Regions from separate parts of the Clostridium swellfunianum genome, predicted to be linked through region 2. Evidence: riboswitches for the same ligand, from Rfam matches in the RefSeq annotation. Region 2 holds a riboswitch; each other region holds the start of a gene.
The links. Region 2 has a riboswitch for lysine ahead of NBE98_RS14560 (aspartate kinase). Riboswitches for the same ligand answer to the same signal wherever they lie in the genome.
Positions count from the first base shown of each region.

Region 1: linked by a shared signal. The riboswitch ahead of NBE98_RS09065 (transporter substrate-binding domain-containing protein) and the one ahead of NBE98_RS14560 (aspartate kinase) in region 2 are both predicted to bind lysine.
Region 3: linked by a shared signal. The riboswitch ahead of NBE98_RS16060 (APC family permease) and the one ahead of NBE98_RS14560 (aspartate kinase) in region 2 are both predicted to bind lysine.
Region 4: linked by a shared signal. The riboswitch ahead of kal (3-aminobutyryl-CoA ammonia lyase) and the one ahead of NBE98_RS14560 (aspartate kinase) in region 2 are both predicted to bind lysine.

Region 1 covers NZ_JAMOFV010000006.1:1,975,755-1,983,946, forward strand. The annotation lists gene NBE98_RS09040 (threonine aldolase family protein) at 62-1,087, opposite strand; gene NBE98_RS09045 (NADPH-dependent oxidoreductase) at 1,241-1,978, shown strand; gene NBE98_RS09050 (HD-GYP domain-containing protein) at 2,044-3,084, opposite strand; gene NBE98_RS09055 (amino acid ABC transporter ATP-binding protein) at 3,236-3,976, opposite strand; gene NBE98_RS09060 (amino acid ABC transporter permease) at 4,087-4,854, opposite strand; gene NBE98_RS09065 (transporter substrate-binding domain-containing protein) at 4,905-5,750, opposite strand; lysine riboswitch at 5,915-6,097, opposite strand; gene gndA (NADP-dependent phosphogluconate dehydrogenase) at 6,203-7,609, opposite strand; gene NBE98_RS09075 (TIGR04540 family protein) at 7,710-7,946, opposite strand; gene NBE98_RS09080 (HAD family hydrolase) at 8,100-8,192, opposite strand, start outside.
Region 2 covers NZ_JAMOFV010000006.1:3,048,093-3,056,284, forward strand. The annotation lists gene NBE98_RS14550 (cation diffusion facilitator family transporter) at 1-1,080, opposite strand, end outside; gene NBE98_RS14555 (M18 family aminopeptidase) at 1,396-2,697, shown strand; lysine riboswitch at 2,805-2,977, shown strand; gene NBE98_RS14560 (aspartate kinase) at 3,098-4,297, shown strand; gene lysA (diaminopimelate decarboxylase) at 4,310-5,608, shown strand; gene NBE98_RS14570 (DUF438 domain-containing protein) at 5,821-6,570, opposite strand; gene NBE98_RS14575 (sigma-54-dependent transcriptional regulator) at 6,847-8,192, shown strand, end outside.
Region 3 covers NZ_JAMOFV010000006.1:3,405,696-3,413,887, reverse strand. The annotation lists gene NBE98_RS16090 (anti-sigma factor domain-containing protein) at 1-210, shown strand, start outside; gene NBE98_RS16085 (hypothetical protein) at 304-771, shown strand; gene NBE98_RS16080 (hypothetical protein) at 809-1,075, opposite strand; gene NBE98_RS16075 (hypothetical protein) at 1,349-1,564, shown strand; gene NBE98_RS16070 (spore coat protein) at 1,583-1,855, shown strand; gene NBE98_RS16065 (hypothetical protein) at 1,906-2,259, opposite strand; gene NBE98_RS16060 (APC family permease) at 2,366-3,724, opposite strand; lysine riboswitch at 3,854-4,027, opposite strand; gene NBE98_RS16055 (TspO/MBR family protein) at 4,207-4,707, opposite strand; gene NBE98_RS16050 (M3 family oligoendopeptidase) at 4,871-6,565, shown strand; gene NBE98_RS16045 (DUF3298 domain-containing protein) at 6,587-7,249, opposite strand; gene NBE98_RS16040 (serine/threonine-protein kinase) at 7,442-8,192, shown strand, end outside.
Region 4 covers NZ_JAMOFV010000006.1:2,703,290-2,711,481, reverse strand. The annotation lists gene NBE98_RS12945 (hypothetical protein) at 1-1,523, shown strand, start outside; gene NBE98_RS12940 (hypothetical protein) at 1,516-2,676, shown strand; gene NBE98_RS12935 (hypothetical protein) at 2,729-2,890, shown strand; gene NBE98_RS12930 (protein kinase) at 2,914-3,501, opposite strand; gene NBE98_RS12925 (HDIG domain-containing metalloprotein) at 3,556-4,149, opposite strand; lysine riboswitch at 4,466-4,647, shown strand; gene kal (3-aminobutyryl-CoA ammonia lyase) at 4,771-5,154, shown strand; gene kce (3-keto-5-aminohexanoate cleavage enzyme) at 5,182-6,003, shown strand; gene kdd (L-erythro-3,5-diaminohexanoate dehydrogenase) at 6,077-7,111, shown strand; gene kamA (lysine 2,3-aminomutase) at 7,136-8,192, shown strand, end outside.

The DNA of each region.
Region 1 (8,192 bases), 1.1 Mb from region 2:
ATTATTAACAAGTTAACTTTATAAAAATATAAAAATATAAAAAGTTAACTTGTTAACTTTTCTATCTAAAATTCTTAACACTTTCAATCAAACCTAATACGTCCTTCTCATCTGTTGCCCAAGAAGTAACCAGACGAATAGCCGAATTATCTTTATCAATCTTTTGCCATATGTAAAAAGCATAACTCTCCTCAAGTTTTTCTATAAGCTTGTTAGGGAGTATAGGAAATATTTGATTTGATGGAGAATGAGTTAAAAATTTATACCCTTCACTACATAAACCCTCTTTTAAAAGCTTAGCCATGTTGTTAGCATGCCTTGCCAAATCAAAATATAGTTCATCCTTAAATAATTCTAAAAACTGTATTCCTAAAAGTCTTCCTTTTGCAAGTAGTGCACCCTTTTGCTTTAGATGAAATCTAAAATCCTCTTTAAGACAATCTGAGCAAATTACAAGAGCCTCTCCTATTAAGGCTCCATTTTTAGTTCCACCAATATAAAAAGCATCCACTAAGCTTGCAAGTTCTGGAAGAGTCATATCATTTTCTTCTGAGCAAAGTGCCGAACCAAGCCTTGCTCCATCAACATATAATATAAGCTTATTTTCTCTACAGAAGCTGCTTAAGCTTTCGAGCTCAGATTTCGTGTATATCGATCCAATCTCAGTTGGATTTGATATGTATACTAGTTTAGGTTTTACCATGTGTTCGTCTGTATGATAATCTAAAGCCATCTTAACCTTCATTGATGTCAGTTTGCCATCATCAGTATCAATGGATATTATTTTATGACCAGTTGCTTCAATAGCACCTGTTTCATGAACAAGTATATGACCTGTATTAGCTGCAATAACAGCTTCGTGTGGTCTTAAAAAAGCAGATAAAGCTGTCAAATTAGCCTGAGTACCACCGGATAATAGGTGAACATCAACATGTTGGTTATCCATTCTTTTTTTAAGAAGTTCAATAGCCTCTTTAGTGTATTTGTCTTCTCCATAACCTTCATGTTGTTCTAAATTTGATTCTATTAAAGAACTCAATATCCTTGGGTGCGCACCTTCGCTATAATCGTTTTTAAAGCTATACATTTATATCAACCCCTAAGTTTTATTTAACAAAATTATACTTAATTATAACTATTTTATCAAAGCTTGTAAAATGTATAGTATATATTGTTAGATCAATAATAATATAGTAACATAATAGTTATAAATTTTTTACTATATTTTGGAGGCTTTACAATGAATGAAACTTTAAAAACAATACATAACCATCGTTCTATTAGAAAGTATTTAGATAAGGATGTTCCTCAGGAAATGCTGGATCAAATACTTTTGTCAGCTCAGTCCATGCCTACTTCTATTAACGGGCAACAGCTTTCTATAATTGTAATTAGAGACAAGGATAAAAAAAATAAAATTGCTGAGCTGGCAGGCAATCAAATTTGGATATCCCAAGCTCCAGTGTTTTTAGTATTTGTTGCAGATTTTTATAAAACAAGAATAGCAGCTGAAAAAAATAACTTAACACAAGAAATTCACGAAAGCGTGGAAGGTACTCTGGTAGCGACCTTTGATGCAGGCATAGCTATGGGTGGAACTATAGCCGCAGCTGAATCATTAGGTCTTGGAATTGTCCCTATTGGAGCGGTTAGAAAAAAGCCTTATGACATTATTAAGCTTCTAGGACTTCCAGAGTATACCTATCCGATTGCAGGACTAGTTGTTGGTTATCCTGCAGACGAGTCAGCTAAGAAGCCTAGAATGCCTTTTAAAGCTTATGTGCACTATGAAAACTATAATATGAAAGATGTGAAAGACGCCATAGACGAGTATGATGAAATAATGATTAATTATTACAAGGAGAGAGGCGATAAATCTACAACCTGGAGCAAGCAAGTTTCCGAAACCTACAAGCAGGTTTATTTTCCGGAGGTTTATCCTAGCATTAAAGCTCAAGGCTTCAAAAACGATAAATAGCACAAAAGCCTGCTATGGCTTAAATGAGTCTAGCAGACTTTTTTCTTTAGGATATATTGTCTTAGCTAATTAACTAAAGCTTCAATATATAAATCCTTATTATTCTTTAAATCGATAAAGCCACAATCATCTAGAAGAAGGGGTCTCATCAAATCATTTAAATCAATTTTAATTATTTTGCATATTTTTTTACCATTTAATAATACGCTTTCACCTACATAATAGTTAATAATATGATTTAAAAATATACTGCAAAACTCATAATCCAACTTTCCCAAGCTTTCCTTTTTTATTATCTCTAGAGCTTCAAAGGGACTTTTTCTCTTTTTGTATATCCTATCTGAATTTACTGCATCAAATACATCTGCAATAGCTATTATCCTTGCAAATTGATGTATTTGTGTATCCTTCAAGCCTAATGGATATCCTGATCCATCCAATCTTTCATGGTGCATAAGCACACCATAGCTTACTGATTTGTCCAAAAACGGTATTTCCTTTACATAGTTATAACCTATTACAGAATGAGACTTTATTTGTTTATACTCATTATCATCTAGCGAGTCTGGTTTGTTTAAAATATTTTTATCTATTTTAGTCTTGCCAAAATCGTGTAGAATGGACGCATAGGTAAGTAGATTCAATTCAGCTCCACCAAGACCTATCCACTTTCCAAGTATAGTACTTAGCGCAGCAACATTAACACCATGCCTATAGATAATATCTCCTCCACTGCCATAAAGCACAATATTCTTTATAACTGCACTAACTGACTTCAACTCATCTTGTATTCGGGCTGCAAAACGCCTTACTTCTTCAATCTCTGATAGTTTTAAAGCATCCATATTTTCAAATACTCTTTTTATATCAAAAGCTATTTCATTAAAGTTTTGTTCTACATCCTCAACAGTTTTTACATTGCTATGTTCACTATTATCTTCATAATATATCTCAACTTTATTATAAATATAATTCTCTCGTAGTTTACCAATAGCAAATTTAGTAATCGGAACCCCTTTGCCAATTAAGACAGTGCCATTAGCTACTATTTCCTTAGTTGAAATCATACCCGGAACTAATTCATGGACATATAAAAGCTTTTTCATTCTAGTCACCTTCTATAATTATATGCTAACAAAAATTTGATTTATTAGTTATAATTTCAACATATAAATTATAATTCCTTTATCAAAAGGTGACTAGTTTTGTCGTAATTGATTTATTTATCGACAAACAAAGTTAATGTTAAGCTATTACTTAAACCGGATTCAATGTACGCTTTAAAAACTCCTTTGTACGGTCCTGACTTGGATTGTTGAATATTTGTTCTGGGCTGCCCTCTTCAGCAATAATTCCCTTATCCATAAATACCACTCGATCCGATACTTCCTTTGCAAATCCCATTTCGTGAGTAACTACAAGCATTGTAAGGCCTGAATCTGCAAGTTCCTTCATGACCTTTAAAACCTCTCCTACCATTTCTGGATCAAGAGCAGAGGTTGGTTCATCAAACAGCATTACATCCGGCTCCATAGAAAGAGCTCTAGCTATAGCTACACGCTGCTTTTGTCCTCCAGAAAGCTGTTTGGGTTTTGCATTTATATATTGTTCCATTCCAACAACTTTTAGATAGTTAAGCGCTACCTTCTCAGCTACTTGCCTTGAGCGATTTAGAACCTTGATTTGACCAACCACACAGTTGCTTAAAACATCATGATTATTAAAAAGATTAAACTGTTGAAATACCATACCTAGCTTTGTTCTGTAAACACGAATATCATGCCTATCATCTAAGATGTTTTCTCCGTTATAAATTATCTCTCCCCCACTTGGTTTTTCCAAAAGATTTATACAGCGAAGAAGAGTAGATTTTCCTGATCCTGATGAACCTATAATAGAAACAACTTCACCTTTATTTACAGAGAAATCTATATCTTTTAGTACCTCATGAGATCCAAAGGCTTTGCTTAAATGCTGCACTTCAATTACTTTGCTCATTGAAATTCCTCCTTTTAATAGAGACAGGTCCAAACTCCAACCTTAGTCCCACATATCAATTGCCCCTAAAGATAATTCGGAGCTATAATTCTCTTCCATAATAATTTACCCTAGCCGTTTTGTGTTCTTCTAATTGCATCCTCAGGGGTTTCAACCTGCATTTGGTTTGCATACATAATGTAATTTTCAGGACCATCCAGCTTTCTTTCAACATAACGAAGTATTCTTGTTACTGTAAAGGTCATTACAAAATAAAGTACACAAGCAACAAAGAAAGACTCAAAATAGTGGAAGTTCATTCCTGCAACTGATTTTGTTTGAAAGTACAGCTCTGATACAGAAATTACATTAAGCACAGAGGTATCTTTAATATTTATCACAAACTCATTACCAGTAGCTGGCAATATATTTCGTACAACCTGAGGCAGTATTACATTCATCATAGTTTGGAAGTGGCTCATACCTATAGCATGTGACGCTTCAAACTGTCCCTTGTCAATTGATACAATTCCTCCACGGACAATTTCAGCCATGTACGCTCCTGTATTAATAGACACTATAAAGATTGCAGCCGTTAGCTTATTCATATCAAGACCAAAAGCTTGCTTTGAGCCGTAATAAATTACCATCGCTTGTACAATCATTGGTGTACCTCTAAATATTTCAATATAAACAGAAAGTATAATATTTATGAATTTTAGAAAATACTTTTTTAACCCTCTTTCAGGCATTGGAACTGTACGAATTACCCCAACCAGTAAACCTATTAGAGATCCAACAATAGTACCTATCATAGCAACCAGAAGAGTCATTCCAGCACCACGAAGGAACATAGGCCAATTTTTTGAAACTATTTTAATTATCCAATCAAGACTCATATCTTGTATTAACCTCCGTTTTCATAAAACTGCGTATGCAGCACATTATTTTAATTTGCTGCCGGCTGATTTTTGATCGCAGCATCCATTATTGCTTTACGCTGATCTTCTGTAATTCCCTTTAGTGTATCATTTATCTTAGCAGTTAAATCGCTTCCTTTAGCAACACCTACAGCTATAGCTGTATCATCATCGGAAGTTTTAAAACCTTCCTTAAACTCTACCATTTTGAAGTTGCTGTTTGCTGCTTGTGCGCTGATACCTTCTGGACGTTCGGATACATATCCATCAATCATTCCAGATTCAAGAGCAACTCTCATAACCGGAAAATTGTCCATTGCTGACTGCAGCTTTACATCTTGAATTTGATTTATAACTGAGTAATGGAAGGTATTTAATTGAGCAGTAACTTTTGCACCATTAAACTCCTGAATTGATGCAGCATCCTCATACTTTCCACCTTTCTTAACTACCATAACTAAATTTGATTTATAATAGTTGTCGGAGAAGTCTATAGTCTGTCTACGCTCCGCTGTTGGTGACATACCTGCAACTATTGCATCTATTTTTCCTGAGGTTAAAGCTGGAACTAAACCATCCCATTCTGTTTTAACTACTACTAATTGCTTTCCTAAACCTTCTGCTATTTTCTTTGCTATTTCAACATCATAGCCACCCGCATATTCTGACGAACCTTCAATCTTGACAGCTCCATTTGACGCATCCATTTGTGTCCAATTAAAAGGTGCATAACCTGCCTCAAGACCTACTTTAAAGGTTTCCTGCTTTGGTGCAGATGCAGAAGCATCCTTTTCAGATTTACTTATCCCACATCCTCCTAAAAGCATTACTGCTGATAATGACATTGCAATTAGCACTGATAACTTCTTTCTCATTACTATTCCTCCTAAATATAAGTATTATTTTGATAATAAAAAGCGCTATCCCCTTATGAGGATAGCGCTATCTTATGAGCCAGCGGCCTTAAACTATACGCAAAAAAGACCTGAGGATACCTCAGGTCGCAATACGCAAATTGGACCTAAACCCTTCTTTTCCCATATGAGATAGCACAACTTAATAAGCCGGGTAGCCTATTAAGACAGTCCTGCAGCTCTTAACTGCAGACCCAGCAAGCAACACTGAGAATATTGCAAGCTTCGGCGATATTTCCTTCTCCTTAGTATCAACACCTTCTCAAACTCCACTAAAGACTGTTAAACATCGCGCCTCTACCTCACTAGTAAAAGTGAGGTCTTATTAAATTATGTTTAGAGTTTACTATATTAAAGCAATGCTGTCAACACTTTTTTGAAACTTTTAAAACAAAACAATTCAAAGTCATTGACTAAAACCATTTATAATGGAATGTCCCTTCTCTATCAACTCTCTCAAAAGTATGTGCTCCAAAGTAATCTCTTTGAGCTTGAAGAAGATTTGCAGGAAGAAACTCACTTCTGTAGCTGTCGAAGTATGCTAACGCACTAGAAAAACCTGGCGTTGGAATACCATATTTAACGGCGGTACATATAACCTCTCTCCATGCATCTTGATAACTTTCAAGTATATTCTTAAAGTATGGATCAAGCATTAAATTTGCCAGTTCAGAGTTTCTATCATAAGCATCTTTTATTTTTTGAAGGAATTGAGCTCTTATTATACAACCACCTCTGAATATCATTGCAATACTACCGTAGTTCAAATTCCAGTTGTATTCTTTAGCAGCTGCTTTCATTAGTGCAAACCCCTGAGCATAGGAACAAATTTTGCTAGCATATAAAGCCTTTCTTATTGCTTCTATTAGATCGTTTTTATCTCGATTAAAATCAGGAACTTTTGATCCCTTTAATATCTTGCTTGCTGCTGTACGCTCACTCTTTATGGCAGATATGCAGCGCGCAAACACTGCTTCTGTAATAGTTGGCGTTGAAATCCCAAGATCCAAAGCGCTTTGACTAGTCCATTTACCAGTACCCTTTTGCCCTGCTGTATCAAGTATAACATCAACCATAGGCTTCCCAGTTTCTTCATCATACTTTGTAAATATGTCCTGAGTTATATCTATTAAATAGCTGTCAAGCTCACCCTTGTTCCATTCAGCAAAAATCTCATGAAGTTCTTTTGCTGATAATCCAATCACATTTTTAAGAAGGACATATGCCTCAGAAATAAGCTGCATATCGCCATATTCAATTCCGTTATGTACCATTTTGACATAATGTCCCGCTCCATCACTACCTATGTAGGTGCAGCAAGGCTCTCCATCTACCTTTGCGGAGATAGCTGTAAGAATAGGTTCCACAAGTCTATAGGCATCTTCCTGTCCTCCCGGCATTATAGCCGGTCCCTTAAGAGCTCCTTCTTCTCCTCCTGATACACCTGTTCCGACGAACCTGTAGCCTTCTTTTTCAAGCTCTTTATTTCTTCTTATTGTGTCAACAAAGAATGAATTTCCTCCATCTATTAAAATATCACCTTTAGATATAAATGGCTTAAGTTGTTCTATTGTATCGTCAACAGCCTTTCCCGCCTTAACCATCATAATTATCTTTCTTGGAGTCTCAATGGAGTTTACAAATTCTTCAATAGAATAAGTTCCCACAAGATTTTTGTTCCCTATCTCACTCATAAAATCATCTGTTTTTTCTCTTGAACGATTATATACAGAAACTGTAAACCCTTTGCTCTCTATGTTAAGAGCAAGATTCTTCCCCATAACGGCAAGTCCTATTACTCCTATTTGCTGTTTGCTCATTATATAAGCTCCTTTCTTTTAATTTCCTTGGAATATTATGTACTATACTATGCAATCTACAATATTATTCGCATTAATGATTATAAATTATGCGGCATAGTTAGTTGTTAAGTTTTTTTGATACCTCATCTATAACGGCTTTTCTATCCTCTCCTATGATACTGATAAGTTTAACAGGCATAAAACCATTTTTATAAACTCTATCTTCATTTTTCTCAATTATAGCTATAATACTTTCCTCAAACTTCTCCTGCGTAATTAATCCCTCTCTATAGGTATCAACTAAATCCATTAGCTTTGTAGCTAGTTCTCTCGGGTTTTTATATACTGCTTTCATGTCCGTTCTCCTTTTATAGTTTCTTTATTACTAATATGATACATTTTTTGTGTAAATATTGCAAACACAAATATTCTTTTTTAATAACTTTTATTGAATAAAACAAAACGCACTACCATTAAATCAGTGCGTTTTCTATATTGATAATACTGATTATTCTTGCTTAACAAGCTCTAGCAATTCATTAAATCTTTTAATTGAGTAATCATATTCGCTTACCTCGCCAAAGCCATAGCTAGCATAGAT
Region 2 (8,192 bases):
ATGACTAAAACCTTTTGTATGTTCTATTACCAAATCGAATATTAGATTCTTGTAGTCCCCATCTCCAACTATTCTAAAATCATGCATTGATTTTACAAGAGGGAACCTTTTAAGGATAACTTCAAGTTCTTCTCTAGCCTTATTAACTTCTTTACTATCTGTGTTTATGGGATCCATGTGAATTACTAAAAATATATTAAGTTTTTTAGATAGTTCCTTTTCGGCTTTATCAATTATTTCATGGATGGCAACTACTGATATGTTACAGGGAATTTCGGCATGTATTGAAGCCATACATCGCCCTGGTCCATAATTATGAATTACCAGATCATGCACTCCATTTATATGTTCATAGGACATAACTCCATTTTTTATGTTTTCAACAAGTTCCGGATCTGGCGCTTCTCCAAGCAGTGGACTTAAGGTATCTTTGGTTATTGAAAAACCGGAATAGAGTATAAATAAGGCAACTAAAATTCCTATGTAACCATCAATAGGAAAAGCAGTCCATCTTGAAATTAGCAGAGATAAAGCAACACAGCTAGAAGCGAAAACATCGCCAAGAGCATCTAGCGAAGAAGCTTCAAGAGCTCCAGAGTTTATTGATTTACCTATAAATTTATTAAACCTGCTGAGCCAAACCTTTGCTCCAATAGAAATTAAAATTAAGATAAAAGGTATAAGATCAAATTTAACTAGTGTAGGATTCTTTATTCTCTCAAAAGAAGCTTTAATAAATTGAAAACCAACCATCATAACCATAAATGAAACAATTAGGGCTGATATGTACTCAATTCTTCCATGACCAAATGGATGCTCTTCGTCTGCCGGTCTGCTGGCTAACTTAAACCCTACAATTGTAATGATGGAAGAGGCTGCATCAGACAAGTTATTGAAAGCATCAGCGGTTACTGCTATACTTCCAGAAATAAGTCCTACAGAAAGCTTTATAGCAAATAAAAGAACATTGACTATGATACCTATTGTACCGCCTAAGTATCCATAAGCGCTTCTTACTTTTTCATTTTGTGTATTATCATAATCTTTTATAAAACGAGAAACTAAAAATTGAGATAGCATTTTATAACTCTCCTTGAAAAATAATAATTATCCTTAATATAACATATAATACCAAAGGTGAAAACAGTTTAAGAAAAGAGTGGAAATTATATCTATTATTTTGTTATACTTTAATTATGATTTGCTATTAAAGAACCTATTATGTACATAGCAAGAAATACAAAGGGTGTGACAATTAACAATTGTTATGTACAGAATAAGGAATACAAAGGGCGTAGCAATTAATAATTGCTATGTGCAAAATAAGGAATACAAAGGGCATAGCAATTAATAATTGCTATGTGCAAAATAAGGAATACAAAGGGGGCACTTAATATGTCAAAAGAATTACAGCTTGCTAATGAGCTTATCGATTTTATTTATGATAGTCCATCTGCTTTTCATGCAGCAGAAAGTGTAAAAAATATGCTGGAATCCAATGGATTTGATGAATTGAAAGCAGAAGATAGATGGAGCCTTCAGAATGGAGGAAAATATTTTGTTACTAAGAATGATTCAGCGGTATTCGCTTTTGTAATTGGTAAAGGAAAGCCACAGGAAAAGGGTTTTAAGCTTATAGGTGCTCATACTGATTCGCCAAGCTTTAGAATAAAGCCAAATCCAGAAATGACATCTGAAAATATTTATGTGAGGCTTAATACTGAAGTTTATGGTGGGCCAATACTAAATACTTGGCTAGACAGGCCATTAGCTGTGGCTGGAAGAGTAACATTAAAAGGTGAAAATCTTCTTAATCCAGTTACAAAATTAGTTAATATCAACAGACCAATACTTATAATTCCTAATCTTGCAATACATATGAATAGGGAAGTGAACAAGGGCGTTGAGCTTAACAGACAAAAAGATACGTTGCCGCTCTTATCACTTATAAATGAGCAGCTTGAAAAAGGAAGCTACCTTTTAAATGCTGTTGCTGAAGAATTAAAGGTTTTAAAAGAGGATATTCTAGATTTTGACTTATTCCTTTATGAATTTGAGAAGGGAAGCATTATAGGTCTTAATAATGAATTTATATCAAGTCCAAGACTAGATGATTTGGCAATGGTTCATGCAGGGATAAAGGCTTTAATTAATGCTGAAGCTTCAGAAGCTACAAATATTATGGCTTGTTTTGACAATGAGGAAGTTGGAAGCTCAACTAAACAAGGGGCAGATTCGGAGCTTTTATCAAACCTTTTAGAAAGAATAGTATTAGCTCTTGGCGGAGATAGGGAAGATTTCTTTAGAGCTGTTTCAAGAAGCTTCATGATATCAGCTGATTTAGCTCATGCTGTTCATCCAAACAGCGGCGAAAAGGCTGATCCAATAAACAGACCAGTAATAAATAAGGGACCAGTTATAAAGCTTGCAGCAAATCAAAGCTATACAACAGACAGTAATTCAGCTGCTGTTTATGAGCAAATCTGCAAGGCAGCAGGAGTTCCTGTTCAAAAGTATGTTAATCGTTCAGATACTCCAGGAGGTTCAACTATAGGACCAATTTCCTCAACTCACCTTGCATTGCGCTCGGTAGACATGGGAACTCCAATACTTGCTATGCACTCTATAAGAGAGCTTGGAGGAGTAGATGACCATAGCTATGTTGTTAAATCTTTTGAAGAGTTTTATAAAATATAGTAAAGAATATAAAAAGAAAAATTTTCTGATAACTATTGTAAAATGAAAATGACTGTGTTAAATTATAAAAAAGGATGAATTAAATTTCATTCTTAACTGAATAAGTTACCTAGGGTAGAGGTGCTGTAACTAATAGTAATCATAAAGAGCGGGCACGCGCTGACTTATGATGAAAGGAGTTATGGCCGAAGGAAAAATTACTTTGCGAGTATTCTTCCTGGCTTTGCATAAAATATATGCAGGGTTGTCACTGTGAAAATGGTGGAGAGCTACAAGGTTCACAAGTTGCAGTAATACGTCTTATTACAATGCAGCAAAGGTGTTCCTTTGCTGCATTTATTTTTTTTATAAAATAATGTATGTTTCTAATTTATTAAAACATTAATTAGGGGGCTATAATATGGCTGTAGTTGTGCAGAAATACGGAGGCAGTTCCGTAGGGACTGTTGAAAAAATTAAAAATGTGGCTGAGACAATTATTAAGAGGAAGAACAAAGGTGATGATTTAGTAGTTGTTGTATCAGCAATGGGAGATACCACGGACGATTTAATAGGACTTGCTAAAAAGATAACTGATAATCCTGATAAGAGAGAGCTAGATGTACTTCTTTCTACAGGTGAGATGATATCTTCGGCGCTTCTTGCTATGGCTTTAAAGGATTCAGGTTATGATGCTGTAAGCTATACAGCTTATCAGATTGGAATAAGAACAAGTGGGCAGTATGGAAAATCTCTTATTGAGGATATAGATGGAAACCACCTTAAAGAGAGCCTTGAGGAAGGTAAAATAGTGATTGTTGCAGGTTTTCAGGGAATCAATGAAGAAGGAGATATAACCACTCTTGGAAGAGGCGGTTCTGACACTACTGCAGTTGCTATAGCTGTTAAGCTTCAAGGAGTTTGCGAAATATACACTGATGTAGATGGGATTTATAGTGTAGACCCAAGAAAATATTCTAAAGCTAAAAGGCTTAGTGAGATAGATTATGAGGAAATGTTGGAACTTGCAAGTCTTGGAGCTCAAGTTATGCATTCCAGATCAGTAGAGCTTGGACAAAAGTATGGAATACCAATATATGTTGGGCTTAGCAATAGCGAAACTTGTGGAACAGTTATTAAGGAGGTTACTAATATGAATATGGAGAGCAAACCAGTTACAGGCCTTGCCACTAGTGATGAGGATGTGGCTGTCACAATAAGAGATATATCAAATGACACAAACGTACTATCAAATCTTTTTGAAGCAATGGCAAGCAGAAGAATAAATGTTGATATGATAAGCCAAACTGCACCTGTAGAAGGAAGGGTTAATATATCCTTTACAATACCAAAGGATGATTTAAAAGAATGCTTATCAGTTATTAGGACTTATGCAAGCAAAAATAGCATAAATATAGATGAGGAAATAACAAAGTTCTCAATAGTTGGAATAGGAATGAAAACAACCTCAGGGGTTGCAGCTAAAATGTTTAGATTGTTTAGTTCTAACAACATAGAAGTTAAGATGATAACTACCTCAGAAATTAGAATTACCTGTGCTATAAGGCAGGAAGACAAATTAAAGGCAATTAATCTAGTAGCAGAAGAGTTTAAATTATAAGGATGTGAGAGCATGGAGTTTTTTGGTACAACGAAGGTTGTAGATAATGTATTAAATATTGGTGGCGTAGATGCTACTCAGCTTGTTAAGCAGTATGGAACTCCTTTATATGTTATTGACGAGGAATTAGTTAGAGAAAAATGCAAAAGATATTATAAATCTTTTGCTGTAAAGGAAAGAGGCAATAGAGTTGCTTATGCAGGAAAGGCTTTCTTAACTCTTGCTATGTGTCAGGTAATAGCAGAGGAAGGCTTATGCCTTGATGTAGTTTCAGGAGGTGAGCTTTACACCGCAATAAAAAGCAAATTTCCAATAGAAAATGTCTATTTCCACGGCAATAATAAAACTTTTGAGGAAATAGATATGGGAATCAAGTATGGGGTTGGGAAATTTGTCGTAGATAACTTCTATGAAATAGAAAGAATTGATGAAATAGCTAAAACTTATGATAAAGTTCAAAAGATTCTTTTAAGAATAACTCCAGGCATAGAAGCCCACACTCATGAATATATAAAGACAGGCCAAATAGATTCGAAGTTTGGTTTTACTATTTTAAATAACAATACTCTAAATGCAGTCAAGAGGGCAATAGAGCTTCCTAATATAGAGCTTGTTGGACTCCACTGTCACATAGGATCCCAGATTTTTGATATAACTCCTTATGAGGATGCAGTTGATGTTATGCTTTCTTTAGTAGCAAGCATAAGGCAAGGACTTGGCTATGAATTAAAGGAACTAGATTTAGGTGGAGGCTTTGGAATTCACTATAGAAGTGGGGATAATCCTAAAACAGTAGAACAATTTTGCAGTGCTATATTAAGCAGGGCAGACAAGACCGCAGCCGAATTAGGAATAACCCTACCAAGCCTCACTATAGAACCAGGGAGATCAATAATTGGAAAGGCGGGCACAACTCTTTACACCGTTGGAGCAATAAAAGAAATTCCTGAAGTAAGAAAATATGTAGCTGTTGATGGTGGAATGACAGACAATATAAGACCAGCTCTTTATAAGGCAGAATACGAATGTGTAATAGCAAACAGAGTTGAAGCGGCGAGTAAAGAAAAGGTTACAATCTCAGGAAAGTGCTGTGAATCGGGAGATATTTTGTTAAATGATGTGCAAATACCAAAAGCTCAAAGTGGCGACATTCTTGCGGTGCTCTCAACAGGAGCTTACGGCTACTCCATGTCCAGCAACTATAACAAAATACCTAAGGCAGCTGTAGTCTTTGTTAAGGACGGACAGTCAAAGCTTGTTTGCAAGAGACAAACTTATGAGGATGTTATAAACAACGAGATGATGCTATAAATAAAATTGGTATAAGAATATGCTAGCTTATAACCCGAAGCTTTCTTCAATCAGTTCTTATAATGAACAGAAAATAAAACCTCCATGGCTTTGTACTAACCATGGAGGTTTTTCTCTTGCAAAGTAAAAAGTTAACAATATAACTTTTTAACAATTTAACTTTTTGCTCTGCAAGGAATATGCCTTTAGTAATTGGTATAACTATTACTATTTTATTTCCAGGGCGTGAAGCTGCAGTAACCTATTTCATCGCAAGCTTTTTTCATAGTTTGCCAAAGCTTGGAATCTTTTAAAGTTTGCACTGAGGACGGATACAAAATATGATTTTCTTTATATATGTGATCTCGTAGATTAAAGATTAGATATTTTGCTGCTTCATTAAGCTGTGACTTAAATTCTGCAAAGTCCATATTTTCTACTTTCTCCGATAAACTTTTAATTTCATGTTTCTTAGCTCGCAGCATATCATGTTCCATTCTCATAACTCTTGTTGGTCCTGTGACACCCCTTTTCTCAAGCTCAGGAAATAGAACATCTTCCTCTCTTTTGTGGTGAGGTTCAGCACCAATTATTTCAACAGCTAAATTTAGAAGTTCATTAAATAAGGAAGTGTTTTTATCGAAGCTATTCATCTTTTGGATTTTACTGTTTAACTCTTCAAGTCTAGTTAGTCTTTTTAAAATCTCTTCATGCTCTTCAATCATAGTAGTTAAAACATGATCTGATGTTAAGCTTAATCTTAACTTATCAAGCTCATCCTTTAAAACCTCCATGTGTATATCGCAGAGGTGTCTTAAGTCCTCAGGTTTTGTTCCATTTTCAATAAGCTTTTGTTCAGCTAAAGATAATTCTAGCGGGTCAATATTTGAAACCATCTTTAAGGCCTCTTGTCTTAGTTCAGGAGTTATATCACCTGAGTTTAACTTTTGAAGCAGTTCTACTAATTTATCTATTCGTTCCATATATTTTTCCTCCATTCACTTAATTAACTGTCTTAATTATAGCTTTAGTACAGTTTTCTTTCTGTGATTGGGAACAAATAAAAATGTGATTCAAATCAAATTTTATTTAATGGTTATGTTAAATTACCTGGGTAATTTCAACATTATTTTTCAACATAGCCTATTTAATATGAAGTAAATTATAAAAACTTTTATAATTAAGGGAGTATAAAGGAAATTTTAATGATTTATAGAATATTATTATAAGTTCATTTTCTCATTGGAGGTTGAAGCAGTTTGAAAAGAATTGAATTGGTTTACGAGAAGCTTAAGGAGCTTGATAACGGAAGTGGAGTAAGCGCTCTTGAGCTTGCGGAAGCACTAGGTATAAGCAGAGCAAATGCAAGCAGTGATTTAAATAGATTATGTGAAGAAGGAAAGGCTTCTAAAAGCAACGGCAGGCCGGTGCTTTTTAAAATTACCGAGGAAGGTTTGGCAGAAAAAGAAAGAGAAAGCACAACAATAGATAAATTTGCAGCTAAAAATCAAAGCCTTTTTTCAGCAGTAGAGCAAGCAAAAGCTGCAATATTGTATCCACCTAAAGGAATGCATATATTAATTCTTGGTGATACAGGAGTTGGAAAGTCTATGTTTGCGGGACTTATACATAAGTATGCAATAGAAATGGAAAAGCTTAGAAAGGAAGCACCCTTTGTTACCTTTAACTGTGCGGATTATGCAAACAACCCGCAGCTTTTAATAAGCCAGCTTTTTGGAACTAAAAAAGGTGCATATACAGGAGCTGATTCAGATAAACAGGGTCTTATTGAAAAGGCCAATGGGGGAATACTTTTTTTAGATGAGGTGCATAGGCTCCCCCCAGAAGGGCAAGAAATGTTTTTTACCTTTATGGATAAGGGGATATATAGGCGATTAGGAGAAACAGAGCAGGAAAGAAAAGCAAGTGTAATAATAATATCTGCTACTACAGAAAATCCTGATTCTGCTCTCTTAAGAACATTTACAAGAAGAATACCTATGATAATCAGAATCCCTTCGTTGTCTGAAAGAAGCCTAGAGGAAAGATTTCATCTTATAAGCAGCTTCTTTAGAGAGGAATCTTCAAGGCTTGATAGAGAGATAATGGTCTCTGTCAATTCCATGAGAGCACTTTTAAGCTATGGGTGTTCAAATAATATAGGTCAACTTAAGACTGATATACAGCTTGTTTGTGCTAAAGCTTATGCAGATTTTATTGCTCATAGAAAAAATGGTATTACTATAACCAGCTCTGAGCTTCCCTCATACATTCGGGAAGGTCTATATAGAGAAACTGAACATAGACAAATATGGAATAAGCTTATAGGAATAAATAAGAGATACTGCATCTTTGATAATAGCAGTGATGAAATTTTATTTGAAGAGGAACAAAAAGAAGAAAATATTTATGAAATGATAGATATAAGATTCCATGAGCTTAAAGGGAAAGGCATAAATGGCAGTCAGCTGGAGCAGGAAATGGAAAAGGATATTGATGATTATTTTACCAAGTATCTTTATACTGTTAACAGAAGAATCGATATAACAAATTTGGAAAATCTAATAAGTCATGAAATTGTGGATGTTGTTCAAGAAATCATAAG
Region 3 (8,192 bases), 360 kb from region 2:
AATAAAGATAATGAGGGCAATGGTAATAAAAATGACAATAACAATTCCAACTCAAGTTCAAGCAATTGGAAAAATCAAGACCTTATTAGCAATCAGCCTAATTCTACTAATGGAAAAAACAGTAATAAAAATGGTGACAAAAGCAAAACGAAGGATGATTCTAAAGACAATCAAAACAATCAAAAGAATGAATCTAAAGGCAAAAATTAAGTACTGCTGTGCTAGCAGTGCTTTTTATTTTCAGAATAATATTTCACTGCAGTGTAAAAATACTTATAGCATACTTAGAAAGGGGCTATAAGAATGAAAATAGAAGGATTTTTCAGCGGCATAAAAAATGCCAATGAGGCAGTTGTAAAACTGAATCAAGCAGGATATAAAGCATACTCCGATTTAAATGAGCATTATATGATAAATAACAATGTGGATACTAATTTTCCCGGCAATGAGAATACTCCAAGTCTTTCAGACTTAGTGCTGCGCTCTGGCGATTCCAGCGAAGTATCTGATAAAGCACCATTAATAGCAGCCAGCCCAATGGTTAGCGGCATGGGCAATTTTGAGGAAGTAATGGATATAAATTATAAGGTTGTAGTAGATGCACCACAAGGAAGCGAAACTCAGATTAATGAAATTCTAAAGTCTATGGGTGGAGAGCTTGAAAGTCCCAACTTGAATATTCCTGACAGAATTAAGGATATAAACTTAAGAAACATAGATACCCGGGATTTAAACCTTGGTAAAGCTAACGATATAGGTATAACCACATAGAGGAAAGGGATTGTTTCAAAACGAGACAATCCCTTTATTATTCTACTTCAGTGTAATCAACATCTATTATATTACTTTCAGATAAATCCATATTATTTATTATTTCAACTTCATCTTTGCTTTTTCTAAATACAGATTTTCTTCCAATAAAATATGCTTTTACCTTTTTATAAACATAGCTTATTCCCCAAATACTTATGCCTATTACAACAATTACAGGAAGTATATTGATAAAAAAAGCTAATGCAGCAAAAATTAAAACAGCTACTAACAAATTAGAAAAACCTCTATTTAATAACTCCATAGTTATTAGCACTCTCCTTTTTGGTTATGTGCTTATTATATCACTCTTTTAGGAATATAGTATTAATTAACCTTTAAAAGGTTGTTAATATTTTGTTACTATTATAAAAAGTTTTCTTATCTTTTCTAATAAAGCTAAAAATCACAATATTATTTGTGCATTTTTCTTTCAATATAAATTATTAGTTTTTCATATAATTACCACCTATACTTTATTTTTATATGCAAATAATAATTTTGTAGGTTAATACCGAATTATCAAGGAGGGAATTTTATGCCTAATACACAAAATCAAAAACCACAATTAGACAGCAACAATCTAAAGGTAATACAAGACCAAATCTCCTATGAAGCTCTTATGACTAAGAAATACAACGAATATGCATCCATGTGCACAGATCAGAACCTGAAAAATCTTTGCAACCAAGCTAGCCAAACTCATAAGCAAAGCTTTGACGGTTTAAAAAATTATTTAGATTCTCACCAATAAAAATTGGAGGTACATGATATGAATAACAAGCTTACTGAAAAAGACCTAATGCATGATTTATTAGCTACTGAAAAACAAGTTATTTCTGCTTACAGTACAGGAATAACTGAAACTTCATGTCCAAATCTTAGAGATACTCTTGTTACCAACTTTAAAAATGCTCAGGATACTCAATATAAAGTATTCGATGCAATGAGACAAAAGGGCTGGTATCCAATAAAGGATGCTCAAGATGCTGATGTGCAAAAAGCTAAAGATGATGCTAACACAATGGCAAATGAGTTAATGTAAATAATAAAACTAGTTATCTAGAACTTTTTTCTAGATAACTAGTTTGTTTTTTACTCTGTTACAGTATGTGCTACTTCAATTCTTTCTCCTCCGCCTGAAATTGTAGCAGTTGTAGTTCCTAGGGCTGTTCTGTTGTCAACAACCCAATTAAAAGTTGCTTGACCATTCTCATCTGCCATTCTCATTTGAGCTACAGATATTTCTCTATCTCCAAGCACATAGGATGTATTTATTGTATAGCTTGTGTTTGGCTTTCCTTGTATCGTTATCGTTCCTGTTTCTCCTCGTCTTAGAACAGTTTTTGAAGCTATTACTCTAAGCTGAGACTCAGCTTTTACTGATTGGTAGCTAATGCCAATAAGCATTAAGCATAGCGCAAAAATAATTATTCTCTTAATCTTCATAGTAATCCTCCTATCGAAAAATTCTATGCTTATCTTTCCCATATTGCTGTTTAATATTACAAAAGCACAAAAGCATGTTAACTATACATTAGCATGCTTTTTGAGATTAAGCTGCAGTCTTACTGCTTTCACTGTTTGTTGTTTTATTTTTATACTTCATATAAGCATATACTGGGATTCCAAGTACAGCTAGAAGCAGTCCATATAACACAGCTTCCAAGCCTGAACCATAAATTGCCCAACCTGAATATATAAGGGCAGATACAGGTATAAAGAAAGTTTTAATTCCAGTTAACAGATTAAATCTCTTTCCCTCTTTTAATATATATTTTAATTCAGCGGCTGCTGTAGTTGCATATACAGGCAGGAAGGAAAGTGTTGCTAAAAGTATTGTAAAGTTAAAGGCTGAAACTAAAGTTTTATTATTAGCATAATTCATGAGCAATAATATATTTACTAACACTGAACCTACAATAAGTGAAATATGCGGTGTCTTAAATCTTGGATGAACTTTTTTAAAGAAGCTTGGAAATACTCCATCCTCTCCTGCTGCAAAAGCAACTCTAGCTGTAGATAATAGCCATCCAATAGTTGTTCCAAGTATGCTTACAACTATTCCCAATGTGATAAATTGAACCATTCCACTTCCATAATACTGAGTTAATATATCTGCTATTGGTGCCTTACTTGCTTCAAGATTTGCTTGTGACAATGCTCCCATTGCAAAAAAGTTAATGGCCATATACATTATTGCTGCTATAGATATACCTATTATAGTACTTCTTGCTACATTCTTCTGAGGGTCTCTTATTTCTCCTGCTGCTATAGAAGAACTTTCCAATCCGACAAAGGACCATAAAGTTAAAGTTGCAGCTGCAGGCATAGTTTCCATTCCTTTGCCTTGAGGGAACATCGGAGTTATATTATTAATATCAAAGTGCAGAGCAGCTGAGATTATAAAGAATAAGAATAACACTATTTCAAAAACTGTTATAGCTGTTTGTATTTTCCCAGCCATTCTAACGCCTATTATATTAACTAGTGTAAATATCCATAAAACTGCTGTGGCAAATATAAATGCTCCAAGATTACTGCTGCCTATTGCTGGAATAAGCTTACCAGCATAGCTTGACACTGCAATAACTACAGCTGCGTTTCCTATCCATGAACCGTTCCAATAAAGCCAAGCATTCATAAAGCCTGAAAACTCGCCAAAGGCTGCTTTAGAATACTCATAAGGCCCCCCTGTTTTAGGTAATCTTCTGCTAAGGCTTGCAAAGCATAAAGCTAGAAGTATAGACCCAAAGGCCGTCATAAGCCAGGCTGACATTGTTGCACCCGGACCTGCCTTTCCTGCCAAAGTTGCAGGCAGCATAAATATTCCAGACCCCATCATGTTCCCTGTTACTAAAGCCGTTGCTATAAAAAGACCTAAGTCCTTTTTTAAATTATTATTTTGTTCCATCTTAAACCCCTCCTATAAAGGCAAATAATTTTTTGAAGGGTAAAAACTAGAATAAGCATATAAAAAAGCCTTGAGCAGTACACTCAAGGCCTAATAACACGCACAAATATAAACATCATGTTAAATCCACTGAATGATAGCTCTCCACAAAATACTTGTGACAGTTCTGCACATATTCTATGCAGAACCAGCTATACAGCATTAAAGCTTTTGCTGTATGCTTCGGCGATTTTTCCTTTCCTGCTGCTTCACTATGCTTTCATCCACAGTAGTACTCATAAAGACCGCGCCTCTATCCTAGTTATTTAATTACACTTCACGAATAGTATTATGCAGGATGAATAGAAGAAAGTCAATAATAAAATCAGACAAACCAAATAAATATAGCTTGAAAGTAGGCTATAATCACATTAAGAGATGGCAATAAAAAAATATAACAATATAACCATATAAGAATTTATATGGTTATATTGTTATTATAATTACATATTATTTAACATCCATAGTGTAAAGTTAAGAACTCCTGCAAAGGATACCCAAAGTATGTACGGAATCATTATAATACCTGCTAGCTTGTCAAATTTAAAAAACTCAAAGGTTGTTAGCAGTATGAAAATTAGGAGAAGCATAAGTTCAAAAAATGCCAGACCTATAAGTCTCCATCTGAAGAATATAATAGTCCACATGAAGTTTAAAAACAGCTGAATACTGTATAAGATTAAAGCTTTTCTAGTATCTGCACCTTCTCTTCCCTTCATCCAAATTCTGTAGGCCGCTATTCCCATTAAAAGATACAAAATGGGCCATACCACAGCAAACACCCATCCTGGTGGAGCAAAGGCAGGCTTTATTAAACTCTCATAGGACTTCGTATCTGTCATACCTATGTAACTGCTTAAAAAACCTATACCTTCTGCTAAGACTATACTTATTATTAGAGCTAAAATATTCTTTTTACCGTTCACCTTAAAAGGATTTAACACATAATTTTCCTCCCTATATTGTTTCTAATCCTAATATAAGATACTTAATCAAAAAATATGCTATATTTATTAAGTAATTAGCACACAATATCTTGTAAATTTATCCTCTAAACCATATAATTGTAATATATCTTCAGATTTTATTATAAAGGATGTGGGCTACATGAAATTTAGCGAGTTCCAATATAAAAGACCAAATATTAAAGAATTGGAAACCTGCTTCGATGAACTTTTAAGAGACTTTAATAATGCTGAAAGCCTTGAGTCTCAAAGCTCAGTTATGGAAAAAATAAATGAGCTTAGAAATGAATTTGAATCAATGTCCCAAATAGTAGGCATTCGTCATACTATCGATACAACAGATAAGTATTACGAGGAAGAGCAAACCTTCTTCGATGAAAATACTCCTATATATCAAGGCTTAGTTTCAAATTATTATAGTTCTTTAGTTAACTCCAAATTCAGAACTGGACTTGAAGACAAATGGGGAAAGCAGCTTTTTAATATTGCTGAACTGACTATTAAAACTTTCTCACCAGAAATAATAGAAGACCTTCAGCTTGAAAACAAGCTTTCCAGCGAATACACAAAACTTATGGCTTCTGCTAAAATAATGTTCGAAGGCGAAGAAAGAAATCTTTCACAACTTGCTCCCTTTCAAATATCAACTGACAGAGATATGAGAGTAAAAGCAAATAAAGCAAAGTACGGCTTCATGATTGAAAATGAGCAAAAGCTAGATGAGATTTATGATGGGCTTGTTAAGGTTAGAGATAAGATTGCTAAAAAGCTTGGATATGAAAATTTTGTAGCTCTTGGATATGACCGTATGTTAAGAGCAGATTACAATTCTGAAATGGTTGCAAACTTCAGAAAGCAAGTTAAAGAGTACATAGTTCCCACAGCTACAGAGCTTAGGGAAAGACAAAGAGTACGTCTAGGACTAGATGAACTCAAATATTACGATGAACGCTTCAGCTTTAAAACTGGAAATGCTAAACCTAAGGGAGATCCAGAATTCATATTAAACTGTGGTAATCAAATGTATAATGAATTATCAGCTGAGACAAAAGAATTTTTCGACTTTATGGTTGAAAACGAGCTTATGGATTTAGTAAGCAAAAGAGGAAAAGCCGGAGGCGGATACTGTACCTTTATAAGCAAATACAAATCTCCGTTTATATTTTCAAATTTCAATGGAACTTCAGGCGATGTAGATGTATTAACTCACGAAGCTGGTCATGCTTTCCAAGTGTTCAGCAGTAGAAATTACGAGATTCCTGAGTATAATTTTCCAACCTATGAAGCCTGTGAAATTCATTCCATGAGTATGGAATTTTTCACTTACCCTTGGATGAATTTATTCTTTAAGAGTGATGTTGATAAGTACAAGTTCTCTCACCTTGCTGAAGCACTTTTATTTATACCTTATGGAGTTACTGTTGATGAATTTCAACACTATGTATATGAAAATCCAGAGGCAACTCCTGCTGAAAGAAAACATGCTTGGAGGGAAATTGAAAAGAAATATCTTCCTCACAGAGACTATGCAGATAATGATTACTTAGAAAGAGGCAGCTGGTGGCATCAACAAGGCCATATATTCGGTTCTCCATTTTATTATATAGATTATACGCTTGCTCAAATCTGCGCCTTCCAATTCTTTAAAAAAGCCAGCGATAATAGGGAAAATGCTTGGAATGATTATTTAACACTTTGCAAGGCAGGGGGAAGCGATTCGTTTGTGGGCTTAGTTAAGCTTGCAAACCTTATATCGCCTTTCGAAGATGGCTGTATAAGTTCTATCATAGGACATATAGAAAATGAGTTAAATAGTATTGATGATGCAAAACTATAATTAAAATAAAACAGCAGACGATTACTCGTCTGCTGTTTCTTCGTTATTTAGGTTTTCATCTCTATCTCTTAGGAGTCTCCCAATTGGTCCCTTGCTATTTATTATATCCTCAATCTCTGAAAAAGGTATCTCAAATTCAGGAAATCCACATTCTGAAGACTTAATCTGTTCATTATCTAAATATATAACTATAGAATCTTCTGTCAGGAAGTAACTTTGATTAAGATCAACTCCATCAAACTCTCCAATTAGATCAGCAGATTGAAAAGTTGCCTGGTTCCTAATTATATCATTCAATATTCCAATTACCTTAGATTTCTTTAACTTCCTGCTGAATAAATCGTTCAAGTAATATACTCTTGCATCCTTTAAGCTTATATTGATGGTCTTTCTTATAGTTATTCCCTTTTCTTCTCCTTTTACATGATGATAAACTTCAATATTAATACTTAGAGTCCCTCTTCTATTAAGCTTGACAGTATAGCCACCTGTAAATTTCTTATTTTCATCTTTTCCATAGCCCTCGCCTTTAAGTATCTTGTGAACTTCTTTTTTGATATATCTATTAATGCCAGACTCAGCACTTTTATGCTTGAGTCCGCTGACCTTGGGATATGTCAGGTTTAGACCAGGACTTTCAACTTTAACATCTGTAATTAATGCAGGCTTTCTTCTATGTCCCACTGCCATCCAACTCCTTTTTCTAATCTGGTTAAGTAAAAATATCAATCTGTTAATATTAAACCTTCCCTTATTATTTATATTATTCATAGGTGGAATAAGATGTAACTTTTTATGATATAATTTTCCTATAGAAAAAAAATATAAATAATACTACACTTTTATAGATAAGGTATTAACTGAAAGGAGAATTTCATGCTAAATCCAGGACATATACTAGATGGAAAATACGAAATAATAAACGTTTTAGGACAAGGCGGAATGAGTACCGTTTATCTATGCAGAAATAATCGTTTAGGTAACTTGTGGGCTGTTAAAGAGGTAAGCAGTGAATTAAAAAAGAAGATGGACTTTCTTGCAGAGCCAAATATACTTAAGAATTTGCAGCATTCTGGCATCTTAAGAATCGTTGATATATTTTATGAAGAAGATAACTTGTATATAGTTGAAGACTATATACAAGGCAAAACTTTAAAAGAATATATAGATTATAATGGTCCATTAACTTCAGATGCAGTTATGCAAATCACCTTAGAGCTTTGCAGTATTTTAGATTATCTTCATAGTCTTAATCCACCAATTATATATCGTGACTTAAAACCATCAAATATAATGATTAAGCCCGATAACAAAGTAGTGCTTATTGACTTTGGTATAGCGCGTACCTACAAAGACGGTCAGGAAGGTGATACTATAATTTTAGGTTCAAGAGGCTACATAGCTCCTGAGCAGTTGGTGAATGTTCAATCAAATGCCCAGACTGATATTTATTCCTTAGGTGCAACTATGTTTTTTATGCTAACAGGAAAATCTATAGACATGCCTACTGAACTAATGTTTGATGAGAATTATCCAGAGTCCGCAGATAAAAAGTTAATTAGAATAATTAAAACAGCCGCTTCCATAGTGCCTACAGACCGTTTTGGAAGCGTAAAAGAAATAATGA
Region 4 (8,192 bases), 340 kb from region 2:
AAGAAAGCTCCTATAAGGTAGGAACTATAGGTATAACAACCTTAACAGTTTTTAAGGATAAACTTCTAGAGGACTTTGCCAGATACTTATCCGTAGATTTATTAAACTATGCATCAACCTATGAGATAAATATAGACTATAGAAACTATACAGTATTCGATTTATTAACCTATGAAAATCAAAGAAATATGCTTAGAAGAGATGTAAACATAGTTGAGGGGGATGAGGGGTATAAGCTGAGCAATGTAAAAAAATTTGAATTAGTTCTTCCAAAGGATATAGCAGCATATCCAAATATTTTTAAAAATTGGGAGCAATACATTGAACATCAATGCCTTAGTGAGGTAAGAAAAACTATAGATACAAATAATACACTTGCGATTGATAGGATTATAGATAATATAGAAGAAGACTTAAAGGATATAATTTTTAAATATAGTTTAAGAGAAGCAGTAAAATACATTAGTCTTCTAGAAGAAGAAATTGCAAAGCAAAGGCCTAATAATAAATCTAGTATAAATAGTGATACCTCAAGATTAAATAAGGAGCTAACTTCCAGGGTAAATAATTACCCTAATTTAATTGGATATATCTTTAAATGTTTAACCTTAGGCGTGTTTTTTTTATATGCCATAGTAAATATTATTGTTCCATTTCTTTCACCAAGTCTAAATATAGTTTTTTTGCTTCTTTTCCTATTAGTGTTTTGCTCCACAGCTTACTTAGATTTTCTTTTTACACAAAAGAGATTTAAAACCTTTCTGGAAAGGTATAAAGAAGAGATATTTAAGAAAAGCGGAGCTCTTATAAGCCTTTATATAGAGAAAAGTATTGTAGATATACAGAAGGACCTTCTTAACTACTTGAATAATAAGAAGAGGCTTATTATAAGCTGCATTGAAAATTGCAGAACAGTTTCTAAGAATATAAATTCTAAGCCTTTAGTGGAAGAAGAAAGCTTAGGAAATTTAATTACGGATATCTTGAATTTTAAGGACAGAAAAGAATTCTATAAGGAAAAGTCACCTAAAATATCAGATATATACAGAGAATTTATAAAGGAATTAGAAATATATGAAGGTTTTAAACGAGAAGATATGGAGGGAAAACTTTTAGGTTTTGCATTAAAAGCCTCTCAGCCCTATGTTGACCTGGATTTCTTTGAATACATGAAGTTTAAGTATAAGGATGATATTAGAGAGGAACTAAGCAATTGGATTGATAAAGGTATTATAAAGTCTAAGTATCTTCTTCAATATATAAATAATGATTTTCTTGAAGAGCATTCCTTATTTATTACTTCACCAGAAGTGCATAGAGTGGTTAAGGATATGAGAGACAGCAAGCTGTCTAATTTTCAAGTATCTGTTGTAGAAGGCAATGATATTTATACTAACTGTATATCTATTGTTAGACTTTGCTTGGGGATAGATTTTAATGATATTACCTCCGTAAAAAAGATTAAAACAAATGAAAAAGCTAATGAGAAAGAAGATAGTATGAGGGGGGATAAGAATGCTTGAGCTTACTGCGCTTTCTGTAATCATACTGCTCTATATAATCCCTCTAAATATCTTGTTCTATTATATATCAAAGGAAACCGTTATGAGTATACTGCAGTTTGAAAATATAGCTGGTGTATCAAAAGCCTCAGAAATTGCAATGAATGCTGCTGCAGCTTTCTTTTATATATTGTATGTTGGCCTTTTATTTATAACCATTTATCTTATATACAGATTTATAGTAGTAAAAAGCTTATATGTCTACCTTGACAATGAACTTGAAGTGAGAAAGCTAATCTTAAAATATCAAAGGGGACAAAAAAATATAGATGCTGTTTCAATTATTGCCATAGTACTAGTTTTGATGTTTCATATTCTCTTCAGAGTATTTGATATTAAAATTTTTGTGCTTGCTTTCCTTTGTATCGCCTTTGTCTTTAGAAAGAGAAAAATAAAGAAAAGTAAAGGCTTAAAGCAAAAGGAGAGTATTGCAGAAGAGCAGGATTTAGATTCGAGCAGTACAAATACTCTATACTTTGAGTGGTATTACAATAATGATCCATTGGGAATGCAGCATGCTGTTAGGTTTAGTGTTAATGTTCCTGTTAGTTTTGAAAGATATGCGGATTATAAGACTAAGAAGCATTTAGATAATTCTTCTATGTCCCTAAGAGAACATGTGTTAGAGGGAATTTGTACCGAAATTATTGAGGTTGCTAAACAGATTAAAAGTCAGTGCGCAAGTAGAGGTTTTACTACATTTCACCAGGCTTCTGCAGTAATGGCTTTTCAGCAGAGTCTTAAGTATGTTGAAGATATAGCTTCTAAAAACCAGGAGGAATATGTAAGATATCCTTTAGAAACACTTGTAGATAAAGAAGGAGACTGTGATTGCCATGGAATATGTTCAGCAGCAATTCTGTTTTCTATGGGATATGATATCGTGCTATTAAGAATAGTATTCCCTGAAGGAGGCGGACATCTTGCGATTGCTGTTGAGGGGGCAGATGGTATACCAGGAAACTTTTTTGAGCTAAGTGGCAGAAAATATTATTATTGCGAGGTAACTCCTTCAGAAGGAAGCAGGATGAATTTTAAAGTAGGAGAAATGCCTGATATGCCAGGAGCAAGTATAACTGCTATTCCTGTAAAAGAAATAGTGAATAACCTGTAGCAGTGAAGGATTCTTATTCATACTATAATATAAAAAATAAAAAGGTGAGGGTATGAATAAGGTAATAAACGTAGAAACACTTCGTATTTATAGGGAAGCAGTAGAAAAGCTGGAAAAACAGAAAATCGATTTTGATAAGAAGCAACTTCTGGACAACCCAGAGCTTTGCAAAGAGATAATTAATCTTATAGATTATTTTAAAAATGAAGAATGAAGATTTCTCTTCATTCTTCATTTTTAATCATCATCTTCCATTTTCTTTTGCTCAATATAAATCCTAATCTTATGAACCCATTTTCTATAAAGACTAGGATTTTCCTGCTTTAGAATAATAAGAAAGTCATCTAAAACCCCAAGCTTATAAAGTCCTTTAGAAAGGTGCTGAGGGAAATCTCTTTTTTTACTATAAAATTTTTGAGGGTCAATGACCATAAGCCTGCCATCAGGTTCAACAAATACATCCTTACACCTAATGTCAAGCTTAATAAACTTTAGTCTTTCAAATTCCTTTAGTAGCTCTAATATATCTACAACAAGTTTCCTGCTAAGGCCATTCTTCTTTATGTATTTATTTAGAGGCAATCCATCAACATAATCTCTTATCATATAATTCCCGCCAACCTCATATAGTTTTGGGAAGTATTTGCTGCCTCGTACTTTTTTCAATATATGTGCTTCACCATGAAAGTCCTTCATTACATAGCATATTTTAATAACCTTTCCGTCAGGAAGCCTATATACTATGCCGTTGTGTCCTTTCCCAAGAAATTTACACTCGAACAGATCAATATCTGTATACTTGCTAGAATAATTTTTTCTACCCATATATGCACCTAAAGTATTGCTTTCTACTATAATATGAGTAGTAGCTATAAAATGTTACACTAAAGCATCCACATTTCCTTTTAAGCCTATAGCTTCAGCTTCCTTTTGCATGCCTTTTAAGGTTTCCTCGATAACTTTATCAAGCTCCATATCTAGCATTTTTGCTCCGCCTTCAATAAGTTCTCTATTTACTCCAGCAGCGAATCCCTTGGTTTTCCATTTTTTCTTAATAGATTTTAATTCTGTATCTAATATACTTTTGCTAGGTCTCATTAACGCTGTTGCAGCAATAAGACCGGTTAGTTCGTCTGTTGTATAAAGTACTTTTTCCATTCTTTCTTTTGGCTCCACATCAATACAAATTCCGTATCCATGACTTTGAATTGCACGAACATAATCTTCAGGCCAATTTCTTTCTCGGAGTATCTCTCCAGTTTTTACGCAGTGCTGCTCTGGATACATTTCATAATCTAGGTCGTGTACCAACCCTACAATTGACCACTTCTCTACATCTTCTTCACCAAAAAGTTCAGCGAAGTGCTTCATAACAGCTTCTACTGAAAGTGCGTGCTTTATTAAGCTGTCGCTTTTATTAAATTCTTTTAAAAGTTTAAGAGCTTCTTCTCTTGTTGGTTTGTAGTTAGACATAATTCTCACTCTCTTTCTTTTGCTTCATTTCTATTATTTACATATTAGTTATATAATTTCCATGTGTCAAGTGTTTATTGCAAGTGTTAAGTTTTAAAGTTGCATTATATAAAATGTTAAGTATTAGTTTTAACATTTTAGACATAAAGTAAGAGCTATTATAATAAAATTATAGTGTTTTAATTTTATCATTTTAAAATAAATTTTAGACAACATAATATTTGCTAGATGATTGAAATATCCCAATTTTCAATAAATTGTGTTGACAGCAAAAGAAAAAGAGCGATATAATATAATCAGAAAATTAACAAATATATACATAAATAGAGGCGCAAGTAAATGGGTAATCTTTAAGTGTTAAGGAGAAGAACCTTCAATATTAAAGATGAAGGATTTACCTGCCGAAAGAATATGTTTGTTCTTGAACATTTTCTTGGGAGTAAGAGGTACACTTTTATTCTTGCCGTGAATTATCATTCATGGAGAGCTATTTATGTGATGAGAATAAGATTTTCATTGCATAGATGGCTACAGGATGAATGGTAGCTTTTAATTACCATGCCATCAAAGCACTGAGAATCTTCAGTGCCTTTTTTATTTTTTTGAGAAGGGGGAATGATCTTGAAGGCAATTATCAGAGTTAGAATGAGCATGCATGATGCTCACTATGGTGGAAACTTAGTAGATGGTGCTAAGATGCTTCAACTTTTTGGAGATGTTGCTACTGAACTACTGATTAGAAACGATGGAGATGAAGGCTTGTTCAGGGCTTATGAAAATGTAGAATTTTTAGCGCCTGTTTATGCTGGAGACTTTATTGAGGCTGAAGGAAAAATTGTAGGTTGGGGAAACACTTCTAGAAAAATGGAGTTTGAAGCTAGAAAAGTTATTGTGCCTAGGACTGATATCAATGATTCAGCTGCAGATTTGCTTGAAAAGCCAATAGTTGTTTGCAGAGCTACAGGAACTTGCGTAGTTCCAAAGGATAAACAGAGAAAAAGATAAAACTAAATATTTGTATGGGGGATGGGCATGGATAAATTAATAATTACAGCTGCAATTTGTGGAGCAGAAGTAACAAAAGAACAAAATCCTAATGTACCTTATACGGTAGAAGAAATAGGAAGAGAAGCGGAAGCAGCCTATAAAGCAGGAGCAAGTATAATTCATCTTCATGTTAGGTATGATGATGGAACTCCTACTCAGGATAAGGAAAGATTTAGACTGTGTATGGAAGAGATAAAGAGGAGATGTCCAGATGTAATTGTTCAACCTTCAACTGGTGGGGCAGTTGGAATGAGTATTGAGGAAAGGCTTCAACCTGTTGAACTTCTTCCTGAGATGGCAACGCTAGATTGTGGAACCTGCAATTTTGGTGGAGACGATATTTTTGTTAATACAGAAAATATGATAAAAGCCTTTGGTGATAAAATGATAAGCCTTGGAATAAAGCCGGAAGTTGAAGTTTTTGATAAGGGAATGATTGATATGGCAGTGAGACTTCAAAAGAAAGGGTATATTAAGGCGCCAATGCATTTTAATTTTGTTATGGGGGTAAATGGTGGGATAAGTGCAGAACCTAGAGACTTTACTTTTATGAAAGATAGTATTCCACATGGCAGCACCTTTACAGTTTCAGGCATAGGGAGAAATGAATTTCCTATGGCGGTGATGTCTATAATCTCTGGAGGTCACGTTAGAGTTGGTTTTGAAGATAACGTTTACTTATCAAAAGGTGTGCTTGCTAAATCAAATGGGGAACTTGTAGAAAAAGTTGTGAGACTTGCTAAGGAACTTGGAAGAGAGATTGCAAGCCCAGCAGAGACAAGACAAATACTTAGCCTAAAAATATAAGAATACAAGAACATAAAAATATAAAAATATAAAAATATAAGAATATAAGAATATAAGAATATGGGGGTTTATTATGGAAAAGGGATGTAAATACGGAACACATAGGGTTATTGAACCAAAAGGAGTGCTGCCTCAGGCTGCGCAAAAAATATGTAATGATATGAATATATACAGCAATGAAATACTTATTGATGTTCAAGCGCTTAATATTGATTCAGCTAGTTTTACCCAATTAGAGCAGGAAGCTAATGGTGATATTGAAAAGATTAAAGCTAAAATTTTAGAGATAGTAAGTGAAAGAGGAAAGATGCAAAACCCTGTGACTGGTTCTGGAGGAATGCTGATTGGAACTATAGCTCAAATAGGCGAAGATTTACAAGGAAGAGATTTAAAAGTTGGAGATAAAATAGCCTCACTAGTTTCACTTTCTCTTACTCCATTAAAAATTGAAGAAATTACAGATATAAAATGTGAGATAGATAGAGTTGAAGTTAGGGCAAAAGCAATATTATTTGAAAGTGGTATTTATGCAAAGCTTCCAGATGATATGACTGAAAACTTGGCGCTTGCAGCTTTAGACGTAGCAGGAGCCCCAGCTCAAGCTGCAAAATTAGTTAAGCCAGGACAAAGCGTATTGGTTCTTGGTGCAGCAGGAAAATCAGGTATGCTTTGCTGCTATGAGTCTATGAAGAGAGTGGGACCAACAGGAAGAGTTATAGCTATGGTTAGAAAAGAGGAACAAGCTAGGAAGCTTTTAGATTGGGGATTATGCCATAAAGCAATAATAAGCGATGCCCAAAAGCCAGTGGATGTTCTTAATAAAACCTTAGATGCGAACAATGGTAAGGAAGTTGATATTTCCATAAGCTGCGTTAATATTCCTAACACAGAGATGTCCTGCATACTTCCTGTTAAGGATGAAGGAATAGTTTACTTCTTCTCTATGGCAACAAGCTTTACAAAGGCAGCTCTTGGAGCTGAAGGTATTGGCAAGGATGTAAATATGATTATAGGAAACGGCTATACAAAAGATCACGCTGAAATAACTTTAGCTGAACTTAGAGAAAGTGAAACCTTAAGAAAAATCTTTGAAGAGTTATATGTTTAATATTTAGTGTGGGGGCTAACTAATATGAAAGTAAATAGAAGACTTGAACTCTTTAGAGACATACCTGATGAACAGTGGAATGATTGGAAGTGGCAGGTTAGAAATAGGATTGAAACTTTAGAAGAATTAAAAAAGTATTTTCCCTTAACTGGAGAAGAGGAAGAAGGGATTAAGAAGTGCTTAGTTAATTTTAGGATGGCAATAACACCTTACTATTTATCTCTTATAAATATAAATGATAAGCATGATCCTATAAGAAAACAAGCAATTCCAACCGCTTTTGAAACCACGAGGTCTGGAGCAGATTTAGTTGACCCTCTTCATGAGGATGGAGATTCACCGGTTCCAGGATTAACTCACAGATATCCTGACAGAGCCCTGCTGCTTGTTACGGATCAATGCTCCATGTACTGCAGGCATTGTACTAGGAGGCGTTTTGCAGGATGTAATGATTCAGCTATGCCTATGACTCAAATAGACAATGCAATAAACTATATTGCAAAAACCCAAGCAATAAGAGATGTTCTTATATCTGGTGGAGATCCTTTACTGCTGTCAGATGATAGGCTTGAGTATATTATTAAAAGACTTAGAGAAATTCCACATGTAGAAATAGTAAGAATAGGATCAAGAGTACCTGTAGTTATGCCCCAAAGGATAACTGAGGATTTGGTTAATATGCTTAAAAAATATCATCCTGTTTGGCTTAACACTCATTTTAATCATCCAAATGAAATTACAGAGGATTCAAAGAGAGCCTGCGAGCTTTTATCTAATGCAGGCATACCACTTGGAAATCAATCTGTATTGCTGCGTGGAGTTAATGATTGTGTTCATGTTATGAAAAAGCTTGTTCATGAGCTTGTTAAGATAAGAGTGAGACCATACTATATTTATCAGTGTGATTTATCCTTAGGACTTAGCCATTTTAGAACTACAGTTTCAAAGGGGATTGAGATAGTAGAAGGGTTAAGAGGTCATACTTCAGGTTTTTGCGTGCCAACCTTTGTGGTTGATGCTCCAGGGGGAGGAGGAAAGATACCTGTTATGCCTAACTATGTAGTTTCACAAGGTTATAACA